One region of the Spartinivicinus ruber genome, then DNA from elsewhere that is predicted to be linked to it. Evidence: predicted binding sites of a transcription regulator. Region 1 holds the regulator's gene; each other region holds the start of a gene.
The links. The regulator LexA, encoded in region 1, represses DNA repair genes until DNA is damaged. The targets are predictions, from matches to a motif close to TACTGTNTANNTANACAGTA.

Region 1 (4,292 bases):
ACAAGCACTCAATCGGGATATTGCTTCAACACCGGGATCGGGTGCTGCTGGTGGTTTAGGCGCTACTTTATTAGGGGGATTTAATGCCCAGTTAGAAAGTGGTGTTGATATTGTGTTAGATACTATTCAACTGGAAACTTATTTATCTGACGCGGACCTAGTGATCACTGGCGAAGGAAAAATAGACAGCCAGACTATTTATGGTAAAACGCCGATTGGTGTTGCTAAACGGGCTAAACAATATAATTGTTGTGTAATAGCATTAGCAGGTAGCATGGGAGCTGGCTACCAAGCGGTTTATCAGCAAGGGATTGATGCAGTATTTAGTGTGGTACCAGGGGTAATGAATTTAACTGATGCTTTAAAAACTGCCGCACAGAATATTGAAGACACTGCATTTAATATTGCCAAAATTGTTAAAAGTTTTAAGGTTTGATAGATGATAAAAACAGGTATTATCGGTTATGGTTTTTCTGCTCAGACTTTTCACTTGCCTTTTATTAACTATTTAAAGGAGTTTGAATTAACAGCTATCAGCTCAAGTAAAAGAGAACAAGTATTAGCCGATAACCCTGATATTCAGGTTTATGATACAGCCGAACAATTAATTCAAGACGATACAATCCAGTTGGTGATTATTACTTCACCTAATGATACCCATTATGAATTCGCTAAGCTGGCATTACTCAGTAATAAACATGTTATTGTTGAGAAACCCTTTGTTACGCGAGTAGAACAAGGGGAAGAATTAATTTCACTAGCAAAAACAAAAGAACTGATACTGTCGACTTATCACAATCGTCGCTGGGACGGTGACTTTTTAACCATAAAACAATTAATCGATTCGAAAGCACTGGGTGAAATACGTTTATTTGAATCTCACTTTGACCGGTTTAGGCCAATCGTACGACAACGCTGGCGCGAACAAGCAGGTGAAGGGACGGGGATTTGGTATGATTTAGGTCCTCATCTGATAGATCAAGCGTTATGTTTATTTGGCTGGCCGATGGCACTGACTGCATGTTGTCGAAGGTTAAGGGAAAACTCACCAACCACTGATTATTTCCATGTTCAATTGCATTATCCTAATCATGAAGTGGTGTTACGCTCCAGCCCATTTTCTGCAGGGCCTGGGTTGCGTTTTCAATTAGAGGGAACCAAAGGTAGTTTTGTAAAGTATGGCCTTGATCCACAAGAAGAACAGCTAAAACAAGGGCTTTCGCCTCAGCATGAAAATTGGGCAAATGAAGCAGAAAAAAATTATGGGACCTTGTTTCAAGAAAATGGGGAAAGTATTCATCCCACGCAAGCAGGAGGATACCAGCATTATTTTGCTAACATTTCAGACGCAATTTTGCAAAATAAAACAGTGGCTGTAACTGCGCAGCAAGCGTTAGCAGTAATTAAAATAATTCAGTTGGCTGAACAGAGCAGCAAGACCGGTCAAACGATTTCATTGGTTGGTAAATAATCTTCTTATCTTGTAAGTAGCGCAAAATAATAGGCTGGTTAACGTTGTCTAATATTAATAACATGGCAGTTACCCTTTTTTGCTGCAATCTCTAAAGCCGATAAGGTAGCTTCGTCCAACACCGGTAACCAGCTAACTACCGTATGACTTTTACCTAGAGATAAAGCCTGTAAAGTTAGGTCCTTAATAGAGCCTTCATTGGTTGCTGTTAGAAATAAAACCTGTTTGTTATTAATGTATGCATCCTGTAGCCACTTCAAGGTAAGCTTGTGGTACTGCTTTGAGCAGACAACCGTTAGCCAGCGCTGCTTTTCATGATGACTTAGCTGGGCCAACATAGGTGGAATAAACGATGTCAGTGGTACGCGAGCAGAAGATAAAATAATTTCTGTAATATGAGTAAAGCCGCTGTGACTCGTTGATAGAGGAAAGTGAGGTGGCTGACTAGGTGTACTACAGTTGGGCTTGGAATCATTTTCATTGCCACTGTACTCCATGAGATTAATTCCTATTATCATGTTCGCTAATTATGGCTGGAGTGTATCACTGACAAAAAATTTATATCTTTGGCCTAATTCACTGTGTTTACCATATTGGAGTAGATTGTGGATCAGAGTTGATGAAAATGTGCAAAACTGCAGAATAAGTCGCAACAAGTTAATTGTGCATGGTTTATTGGCAGCTTAATTGAAGCGATGAAGGAGTTGAAAAAATAAAGAGTTGCGAAAACAGTTAGATATGACTAACTAAAAGCTAACATCGTTAAAAACTCTTTTGCCTCTCCTCATAGGGGAGAGGCGTTGGTAGCATCTTAGTGTCTTATTACCCCAACACTAATGCCTTCGATAGTAAAGTTTCCGTCGTGCAAATCCACTTCAATGGTGTTGAATTCGTTATTTTCCGGGTGGAGTAATACAACATCACCTTTGCGCTCAAACCGTTTGACAGTGACTTCATCTTCGATTCTAGCCACCACAATTTGACCATTATGTACATCGGATGTTTTATGTACTGCCAATAGGTCACCATCAAGAATACCGCAGTCTTTCATGCTCATCCCTTTTACTGTTAAAAAATAATCAGCTTGGGGCTTGAAAAAGTTGGCGGGTATCTGGCAGTAGTTGTCTATATTCTGTTCGGCTAAAATTGGAAAGCCAGCAGCTACTTGACCCACCACTGGGATGCCTTGCTGGGTTTCGTTAGGGATGCGAATGCCACGAGATGTGCCTGCAATAATTTCAATAGCGCCTTTGCGGGCAAGGGCTTTGAGGTGTTCTTCCGCAGCGTTTGCTGAACGAAACCCTAGCTGTCGGGCAATTTCTGCTCGGGTGGGTGGGAAACCCGTATCTTCGATATGGTCTTTAATAAATTGAAAAATCTCAGCCTGTCGGGCTGTTAGTTTAGCCATTGAGATGGCTCCTTATACGCATTTGGATTTTTGCTGTTTTATATGCTTCAGCTTATCTAATAATGCTTTAGATAATTGCAGGCTAACACTGCTGCTGTGATTTTATACAGTTACTGTGATTATATCCAGTTTTGCCTATCCTTCAATAGTTTTCAAGTACCTTGTTGTTTTTTATCAGGGTGTTTCCTTACTTTGTAGCGTTCAATATCACTTGCAGGAAAAGGGAAAGCCTGCTTGACTTGTATACGTATTAAACGTATGTTCAAAACGTTTGAAGATTATAACAGGCCCTAGCCCAAATATTTCTCAGCTTTTACGACAAGTTTTGATGAGGGTAGGGGGCTAAGGTTTTTAATTAATTATTTTAAATTTGTTATGGCACAATCAGAAACTGTTGAACGAATATTAGATGCTGCAGAGGCTTTATTTGCAGAAAAGGGGTTTGCCGAAACGTCATTACGGACTATTACCAGTAAAGCTGGAGTAAACTTAGCGGCAGTGAATTATCATTTTGGCTCTAAAAAGGCGCTCATTCAGGCTGTATTTGCACGTTTCTTGGAGCCTTTTTGTAAAAAACTCACTTTGAAGCTTAATGAATTTGAAGCATCATTAGCCGATCGTCAACCCACTCCAGAACAGCTGCTTAATCTGCTATTTCAGCAAATACTCTCTGTAGAAGCTCGAGGCAAGAATGACCTATCGGTGTTTATGCGCTTGCTAGGACTAGCTTTTAGCCAGTCTCAAGGACATCTACGCAAATACCTTGAACAAGTATATGGAGATGTGTTTCGCCGTTTTGTTAGTTTGGTCGTGCAAGCATCACCAGATTTACCACCTGTAGAAATTTTCTGGCGTGTTAATTTTATGGTTGGTTCAGTGGCATTTACTATGTCTGGATTAGATGCTTTACGGGATATTGCTGAAAGTGAATACAACGAGCATACCTCTGTACCTGCGGTTATGAAACGACTGGTGCCGTTTTTAGCTCAAGGCATGAAAGCTGATTTGCCTGCTACCAGCCTAGAGGTTTAATCGTTTATTTTACATGCGTGTGTACGGTGAGTGATGCCTGTTATTTATGTTTCCATTGCCGAACAAACCCTTAAATTGTTTGATGATAATCAACTGATTAAACAATACCCGATTTCTACAGCGGCGAATGGAACTGGCCAGCAGCAAGGCAGCTTTCAAACCCCGTTGGGCCGACACCTTGTTCGAGCTAAGATCGGTGCTAACTGCCCATTAAATGCTGTATTTGTTGGGCGACGATTTACAGGGGAAGTCTATGATGAGAAATTAGCCAGTCAGTTTCCCCAGCGCGATTGGATTTTAACCCGTATTTTATGGTTAAGTGGACAGGAACCTGGTTATAACCGCTTGGGGAAAGTGGACTCAATGCGACGGTATATTTAT
Region 2 (4,292 bases), 190 kb from region 1:
CCCAAGCCTCTGACAAAAATGGCCCCATGTAAAGTTATTACTTAAAGCAAATTGTCCACACATGCTTTCATCCTTGAATGTGCTTACTTTCAGTATAGCGAGACTTTCGGCAGCTCATCCCAGTTAGTAAAAAAGTGAGGTGACAGGTGACGTCTTACTAACTTCCACGAAGGATTAATACCATTACTAGCTAAGAATAGCCCTTTAGGATAACGTCTATTGATGTCATCAACTACTTGCATTAAGCGTTTAGATTTTGGTGTATCTAGCATGGGGGTGAACAAGTCTTGTTGTATAACTTGTTGCTCACAAATCTCACTCAACATGACTCCAGCCTTAGCATAGGCATGACCAGACCTGAAAATATGGTGAAGCCCTTGGGTTGCCATTTCTACCAGTAGTCGTGTATCAGAAGTTGGGTGGGGGAGCTGCACCAAAGCGCTATTACGGTATTGTGGTACATCCGCAAAGGGGCTAGTACGAATAGAAACAGTAATGTTATGTGCAGATGATCCCTGGGCTCGTAGCTTTTCTGCCGCTCGTGCTGTATAGGTGCTAATCGCTTCTCTCAGATGCTCCAGCTTATAAAGGCGTTGTGAAAACGAACGACTACAGATGATTTGTTGCTTAGCGGGAGCTTCGTTTTCTAAATCAATACAAGACTCTCCATTAAGCTCTCGAACAGTACGCTCTAAAACAACACTATAGCGTTGTCGGATTAACGTGGGCGGCATACAGGCCAGGTCATAAGCCGTTTTCATCCCCATATTAGTAAGTGACTTATAAAGGCGGTGCCCAACCCCCCATATTTCCTCCAATGGCATGAGCTTGAGCAGTTCTTCTTGAATGGTTGAATCAGTTGCGTCAAATACACCACCCGTTTCAGGGTGCTGCTTAGCATAATGATTTGCAAGTTTGGCTAGCGTTTTTGTTTTAGCAATACCAATACTGACAGGTATGCCAACTTGCTTCATGACTTGTTTTTTAATCATTACAGAGTAATCAGAGATAGAATCAATAAACTTGCAATGAGTTAGCTCCATGAACATTTCATCAATAGAGTAACGCTCGGTGTCAGGTACGAATGACTCAAGTATCTGCATGACTCGCTCAGAGATAACCCCGTAATTTTCATAGTTTGATGAAAATAGTTGAATATTATGTTGTTTAATCAGGTGCATTACTTGAAAAACTGGTACACCCATTTTGATGCCTAGTTTTTTTACTTCATTTGACCGCGCAACAATACAGCCATCTTGGTTTGATAAGACAGCTATTGGCTTATTTTCCAGGTCAGGCCGGAACAAACGTTCACAACTTGCATAAAAATTGTTGCAATCAACAATAGCGATTTTTTTCATGGATAGCTTTTGTGAATAATATAAACAACAACACCCCAAATGATGCAGTCTTGCTCTTTAATCTCGATAGGAGAAAAATTGGGGTTCATAGGAACAAGCCAGCTCTGAGCATCTTTAATCTTTAATTGTTTGACGGTTAAGTCTCCATCCAGAGCAGCAATAACAATATTCCCTGACTTGGCTTCTATCGAGCGGTCTACAACAAGTAAGTCTCCTGGCTGAATACCTCCATTGGTCATAGAATAGCCCGATGCTTTGACAAAGAAGGTCGCAGCGGGGTGTTTGACCATGTAATCGTGAAGGTTAATCTCAGCTGTCACATAGTCAGATGCAGGGCTTGGAAAACCTGCCTCTACTGCCTCTAGATAGAGTGGAGCCGTTTGAAGGCTATCTAGCTCAAGCAGTTGGGCTCTATCAACTTGTTCTACGCGCATTTTGTTCTCCGTATACTGTATGTATGTACAGTATTATAGTGTATAGCCTTTGTAGGACAAGATGTTTGTAAGTATTTGTGTTGATTAGAGCGTATAGGGTCAGCTAAGTTATTGAAGTGCAAGAAGTAGATGAAAATATGGGGGTGTAGACTCAATGGCGTTAGGGCGAACCAATATGGAATCAAGGGCAGGTGTGTCTAGAGCAGACCTTATTGGTCTCAAATACTCAATTTCAATTTAATATTGTTCGAGGTTATTAGTTAGCTATTTAAAAATTTTAGAATCCTGGGAGTCCAGATACAGGAGCTCTGCATTCAACAACTCCCTGGGAACATTTGACTCGTGTCCAGTACCTAACCATTGATCGTTGGAATCTTAATTCGTATTTTGGTATTGAAAATAGCCGGGATTCTACATCAGGAGAGGGGTAAATTGATTTGTCATTAACTATTTCATCTTCAACTAATGACGTTGAGGAGGGAACATTGTTTGCGTACCACACAAAATTAGATATTTTAGCAATAACTTCTGGTTCCATTAGATAGTTTAAGAAGGCATGGGCAGTTTTAAGGTTATTGCTATTGCTTGGTATGGCGACAGCATCTATCCAACGAGTTGAGCCTTCCTCTGGGATTATGTATTTTAACTCATAGCCTTTTTTCTCTTCCTCTGCATCAGAAATAGCCTGAAAGATATCACCTGAGTAACCGATGGTAATACATATTTTTCCATCTTTTAGTCGATCAATATATTCTTCAGAATCGAAGTACTTTATTGTCGGTGCTATTTTTCTTAGGTGTTTAGAGGCTAATACTATATCTGAACGTTCTTTTGATTGTCCTGACTTTCCTAAGTAGTTTAGAGTTAAAGGGAAGATTTCAATTTCACTATCTAAGTAAGAAATACCACATGATGATAGTTTTTCTGCAAATACAGGATCAAATACAAGTTTCCAGGAGTTAGGAATATTATCTTGATTGAGAGTTTTCTTTACCTGATCAACATTGATACCTAGCCCTACTGTTCCCCAAAGATAGGGAAGTATATACTCGTTAGTTGAGTCATACTTTTTTAAATCTGCTATGGAAGTGTCGGAAAGTTTATCAATATTAGGTAGAAGGCTTTTATCAAGTTTGTATAGTACCTTCCGCTCTATAAGAGCTGGTACATAATCAACTGGTGGAAAAACTACATCGTAAGCATCTTCTTTGGACTTAACCAAAAACTTTTGTCTAAAACCATCGAGGTCATCAAAAGTATCGTATTTTATATCTACGTTGTGTTTTTTTCCAAAGTCTTGTAGCACTGAGTCGTCAATGTATGCAGACCAATTTAAGATTCTAAAAGACTTAGCAAAGGAGACTTCTGAGAAGATAAGAATAAGAAAAGCAAGTAAATAGTACATCTACAACCTTCTTGTATATGACAACTATTATCTTATAATAGCACATGGGTTTGATCAGCTATAGATAGATGTACCATAAAATTTTATTAAAGTGCAACGTTGCACCTAAGCAGAGGCCCAGATGATGAAGCTCAAGGGATGTATGAGGTGTATTTAAGATTAAGCCAATTACATAACCATCCAGTGAAAAAAAGCATTGCCTCATCGAAAAGTTCGGATGAACAGAGGGAAGAGTGAGGCAATGCACCTATAACAGGTGGTTTAAATTGTCTTAAATAATGCAAGTCGGACAATACAACACTAGGGGTCTAGTTGTCTAGTTAAAAATGAACAATTAGTCAGAAAGCAACCCAGGATTTGATATGAGTCAATTGGAGTTAACCTTAAAGCTTCATTTAAAAGCTCATAAGTTCCCCATGCCAGTAAGCGAATACAAATTCCAACCCATATGGAGATGGGGTTTTGACTTCGCTTGGCCAGATAAAAAGTTAGCAGTAGAGGATGGGTAAACGGAAGGCACAATCGGGGACAAGGTTTGGCTAGCGACATGGAAAAATACCACGAAGCCATGAACCTGAGCAGGAACATATACCATTGCAACAGTGAGTCGCCCTCCGTCAGTTGTATAGTGAAATGTGGCGTGAGTTTCGTGCCGATATCAAAAATATTTATAGTAAATTAGACCGTGTTTTAGAGAGGCTTCCTAAGAAGGAATTCTGCCCATACGCTGTAAGTATGGGCTTGTTGTGATCCAAATAACTAGCTATTGTGTTATTGTGTAGCCTACAGTTTACTGGACTCAAAAAGCAATTACGATCTCTATGTTTAACAAATTTTCCTGGTGCTAAATATGAAGTACCATCAAACTTTGTAATCTGAAAAACAGCCCATGAACTAAATGTTGACTTTGCAGGCTGGGCTACGTATGAGTTATTACACTGAGAAGAGATGTTATTGTAAGTTTCATCGGAAATATTAAAAGCATCTATATATTCAGTACTTGAACCTCTTAGATAAGCAGCAGACCATAGCCCAGAAGCGGTCACTTGATTGCCATTGGAGTCTTTCAGCCAATACCATTTACTTCCATCT
Region 3 (4,292 bases), on a different replicon from region 1:
GATGTTTTATTTTCTTCAACAAGAAAATAGTTAGCTCTATGACCCATGCAGACTACTCAAAAGCATTAATAAGATGAGGGTTCTTTTATCGAGTTGTGGTAAGGGAATTTTTTCAAACCTTACCTACACCATAGGCTTATTAAATCAATTATTCGACTACCCGTCAGCTTTAATACTAAACTGGTCACCATTAGGTGTGGGATGACCGGGCCTTTCTATTGGCTGGGCCTGTAATGACTCATGCAACCTTGGCTGTAGAAGTGATTCAAAATACTGTGGGTCTCGTATTGTTGGGTTTAACCAATCATGTGCTATTTCAGGCTGGTCGAGAGGTAACATTAACGGCAGTGAGTTTTTATGAATACTCTTAAGTTTTGGGTGTCCTGGCAAAGTGATGATTGAAGCTGAATAGCAGTGTTCACCTGTCTTAGAGTGTGTCCATTCACGGTATAGCCCCCCGAACCCAATCATACCGCTAGCAGATTTGAGTAAATGATAATAGCGATTGCCCTGTGGTCCATCACCTTCAACAAAGTGAGTAGCTGGGATTATACAGCGACTTTGTTTAAATGCTTTTTTAGTGACAGGGCTTGTAATTAGCCTGCTAGATTTTGAGTTGAATGTTGCATATTTTGCATTTGCTTTAAAGTGGGTTTCAGCCTCTTCTAACAATAACCACCAAATGGCTTCGTTTACTTTATAACCGTCCTGGTGAGTAATAATGGATACAGTGTTGGTAGGTACGAATGCTTCTTTATACCGTAGGTTTATTGATGCTGGGTCGTTAATATCCTGTAAATTCAGTCGCTTTGTAAACTTGCCCCAGTTAAAACTATCTGCCAACCCAAATTGCCCACACATTATTTATTTCACTCCTTCCTTGGTCATATAGTGAAGTATAACGGCTGTTATAATCTGGCTTTAGGTAGATCAGACCAGCTGGTAAGGTAGTCTGGAGACAAGTGATGTCTGGCCATCTGCCAGCCTCGTTGGGTACCATTACTCGCGAGAAATAAGGCTTTTGGAAAACGACGGTTGATCTGATCAATTGTTTTCATCAAGTGTTGTGATTTTTGTGTATCAATCTCAGGAGTGAAAAGGTCTGCTTGATCAAAGCTAGACACACTGATATCAGAGAGCATGACTCCAGCCTTCGCGTAAGCAAACCCCGGTTGATAAATCGCTTCTAGTCCCATTTTAGCCGCTTTGACCAGTACCCGGGTATCACTCGTAGGGTGGGGTAAGGGCAGGGAAGCACCGCAACTGTATTGTGGAGTATCAGCAAAAGGGCTGGTCCGAATAAACACGTTGATTAACTGAGCTCTGGATTGTTGTTGCCTGAGTTTTTCTGCTGCTCGGGTCATATAACAACTGATGGATTCGGCTAACTCTTCCAACTTGTGTACCCGTTTGGAAAATGATCGACTACACACAATTTGTTGTTTGGCTGGAGGGTGCTCTTCTAACGCGATACAAGACTCGCCGTTTAATTCTCTGGCTGTACGTTCTAACACCACGCTGAAATGCTGGCGAAGTAGCTTTTCAGGATAGTTTGCCAGGTCATAGGCTGTATTAATCCCCATTGCTCGTAGTTTTTGATTTAAGCGTCGACCAACCCCCCAGACTTCATCAACTGGCATACACTGTAGTAAGCGGGTTTGAACCTTTTTTGAGCAGACATCAACCACACCACCTGTCTTTGGATACTGCTTAGCCGCATGATTGGCTAACTTTGCTAGGGTTTTAGTTGGAGCAATTCCAACACACGCGGGTATACCACAGTATTGGGCAATGGCTTGTTTCACCTTAAACCCATAGCCTTTTAAGGACGCCTCACAAGCCATATCTGTTAGGTCAAGGAATGCTTCATCAATGGAATAAACCTCAACCGTAGGGCATAGCTGCTCAAGGACAGCCATTACTCGATTGGAGATATTGGCATATGACGCATAGTTTGATGAGAACACCGTAATGCCATGACGTTTGATCAAACCTTGCAGTTTAAACACAGGTTCACCCATCTTGATCCCTAGGGCTTTGGCTTCTGGGGATCGAGCGACGCAACACCCATCATTATTACTGAGCACTACCACGGGTTTGCCTGCCAGATCTGGCCTGAAAAGCCGCTCGCAGCTTACATAAAAGCAGTTCATATCCGTGAGCGCATACATGCTAATTCAACAACCGACAAAATACTGTATATATAAACAGTATATAGGTATCTGATTGGTGTCAAATCCAATTAGTATTGATCGCGCAGTGATCAGTCTGATTTACTCATTGGGTCAACATGTATATTATTCACCCTCTTAAAATCTGTTCATTATGGTTGAAGACAATTGACTGAAGTAAATAAAACCTTACCTTTAAAAGAAATTTTTTTAAAAGGATTAAAAACTCCCTTTCAGAATATAACGGCTTTATTGCGGTTAGGGATTCCATTTATTTTTTTAATGATTTTAATGGATTATTTGATCCCTCACCCTCCGGAAATTAATTTTATACTGTATTTTTTTATTTATATAATTTACTACTTGGCATTTGTGCTGAGTGCCATTGGCTGTCATCGAGTTTTCCTGCTTAGCGATGAGGCGATTAAATCAACGCCCGTTTTAAGATGGACCAAAAGAGAAACCAGGTTCTTATTAATATTTTTTGGGTTTTCAGTGATATATAGCGCTGCGGCGGCAATTAGCTACAATTTATTTACGTTGTTACCGAAAAATAATTTACCGTTCAGTTCCATAATGGCTATCTTGATGCTGCCGGCTACTTATTGTATTTCTAGATGGAGCCTGATTCTGCCTGCAACGGCGACAGACCAGCAAAAGTCTTTGCGATGGGCATGGAGTATATCATCTAACCATCAATTACGGATATTTGTGTTAATTGGTTTGCTGCCGATTTTGACAAGTCAAATAATAAGCTATCTACCATTTCTACCTTATTATTTGAACTTTGTTTACGATCTTGTTTGGCTAATCGTTGCAGTTATTGAAATTTGTATATTATCACTGGCTTATGAGTGGATTGTTCGATGTAATGAAACGGCTACTGAACCCAACTAATAGTAATTTTTTAGCTGATTTTAGCGATCTTGAGTGTATGCCAGTTAATCTCAATATGGCTTCCAGTGAAATATTAAATATTACGTGGCCGATATGAAAAATATTTAAAAGAAACCCTGATAACATGAGCGAAGTAATATAGGAAGCCTACCCTGAGTGCGACTGGGTTTTTGCTGGCGAAGGGGTAGCAACACGAAAATATGACGGTACCTGCAGTTTAATAGAAAATGGTAAATTATATAAACGGCGAGAGGTCAAAAAAGGCAATCCAGGTAAAAGCCAGGAGGCTCAGCACTCCCAGCAGATGCCTTGTCCCAGTTATGGCCTGGTGCAAGGCGTGGGAAAGGTATCATCAAACCAAGGATCAGACAATGAATGAAAGACCAATTATAACCTGTAAATACTTACAGGTGAGTTTCGCATAAACTATCTTATGTTAAATAGATTGCTTGTTTGAATTCTCTGATCTTTGGCCATAACTCTGAATTATGGCCAAGGATCTAATTGGCACCATATTTTATGCAAAGTGTATCTAAATCAATTTTGTCATCTCGTGCTAGCTCAAAGTCAATTTTACTAATTTCAATTTCCTTTAATTCACCTTGTAGAGAGCCAGAAATATAACATAAATAGAAAGTTCCTTTTTCTTCTTTTATACTCCACCCATTTTTTTGTATCTCATCTTTTTTTGATTTCATGTGCTCTTTTGGATAGTGGCCTTCTTTTATTTCATAAAAAGTCATAGCTATATCCTTTCTACTTAAATTTGATCTCTTTGTATGGAGGTTTACTTAATAAGTTAACAACAGCTTCTGGTATTCCTCCAGAAGTATAACCTCCTGGGACCCAGTATTGATTAGCACCTCCTTCGTTACCTGAAGGAACTTTTAAACTATCCAAATCTTTTCGTTCAATATGAACAACCATTGTATCTTTATCACCTAAATATCCATCACTTAATCCTAATCTTTTTTCTACAACCCTTAAATTACCATTGGCTTCTGACACCACTTTTCTAAACGGTGGTATGCTCACGATAAGGCTAAGGCCGGACTATATACCAGCTTTTATCCAGTTATGTACTGATCTCCAATATTTTGTTAAATATTTTCGTAATCTTGGCATAACCAATTAACCTACTCGCCTCCTGTACTCGAATTTTCATGCCAACACTTAAGCAATGAGGGTAAACTTCTGGTGTGATAAACACAATTCCAGTTCTTG

Region 2: G4Y78_RS12925 (LexA family protein) is a predicted target of LexA. The motif match lies at 1,809-1,828, and genes of this name have one in related genera.
Region 3: G4Y78_RS29110 (Y-family DNA polymerase) is a predicted target of LexA. The motif match lies at 2,194-2,213, and genes of this name have one in related genera.

Annotation. Positions count from the first base shown of each region.
Region 1 covers NZ_CP048878.1:2,878,552-2,882,843, forward strand. Annotated here, with positions in the region: gene G4Y78_RS13655 (glycerate kinase) at 1-436, shown strand, start outside; gene G4Y78_RS13660 (oxidoreductase) at 440-1,471, shown strand; gene G4Y78_RS13665 (SulA-like leucine-rich domain-containing protein) at 1,510-1,968, opposite strand; gene lexA (transcriptional repressor LexA) at 2,283-2,879, opposite strand; gene G4Y78_RS13675 (TetR/AcrR family transcriptional regulator) at 3,255-3,911, shown strand; gene G4Y78_RS13680 (L,D-transpeptidase) at 3,945-4,292, shown strand, end outside.
Region 2 covers NZ_CP048878.1:2,693,020-2,697,311, forward strand. Annotated here, with positions in the region: gene G4Y78_RS12920 (Y-family DNA polymerase) at 90-1,361, opposite strand; gene G4Y78_RS12925 (LexA family protein) at 1,358-1,795, opposite strand; gene G4Y78_RS12930 (extracellular solute-binding protein) at 2,073-3,200, opposite strand.
Region 3 covers NZ_CP048879.1:82,431-86,722, forward strand. Annotated here, with positions in the region: gene G4Y78_RS29100 (hypothetical protein) at 1-47, opposite strand, end outside; gene G4Y78_RS29105 (SOS response-associated peptidase family protein) at 157-861, opposite strand; gene G4Y78_RS29110 (Y-family DNA polymerase) at 909-2,171, opposite strand; gene G4Y78_RS29115 (hypothetical protein) at 2,340-3,068, shown strand; gene G4Y78_RS29120 (hypothetical protein) at 3,569-3,811, opposite strand; gene G4Y78_RS29125 (hypothetical protein) at 3,825-4,076, opposite strand; gene G4Y78_RS29130 (elongation factor Tu) at 4,144-4,292, opposite strand, start outside.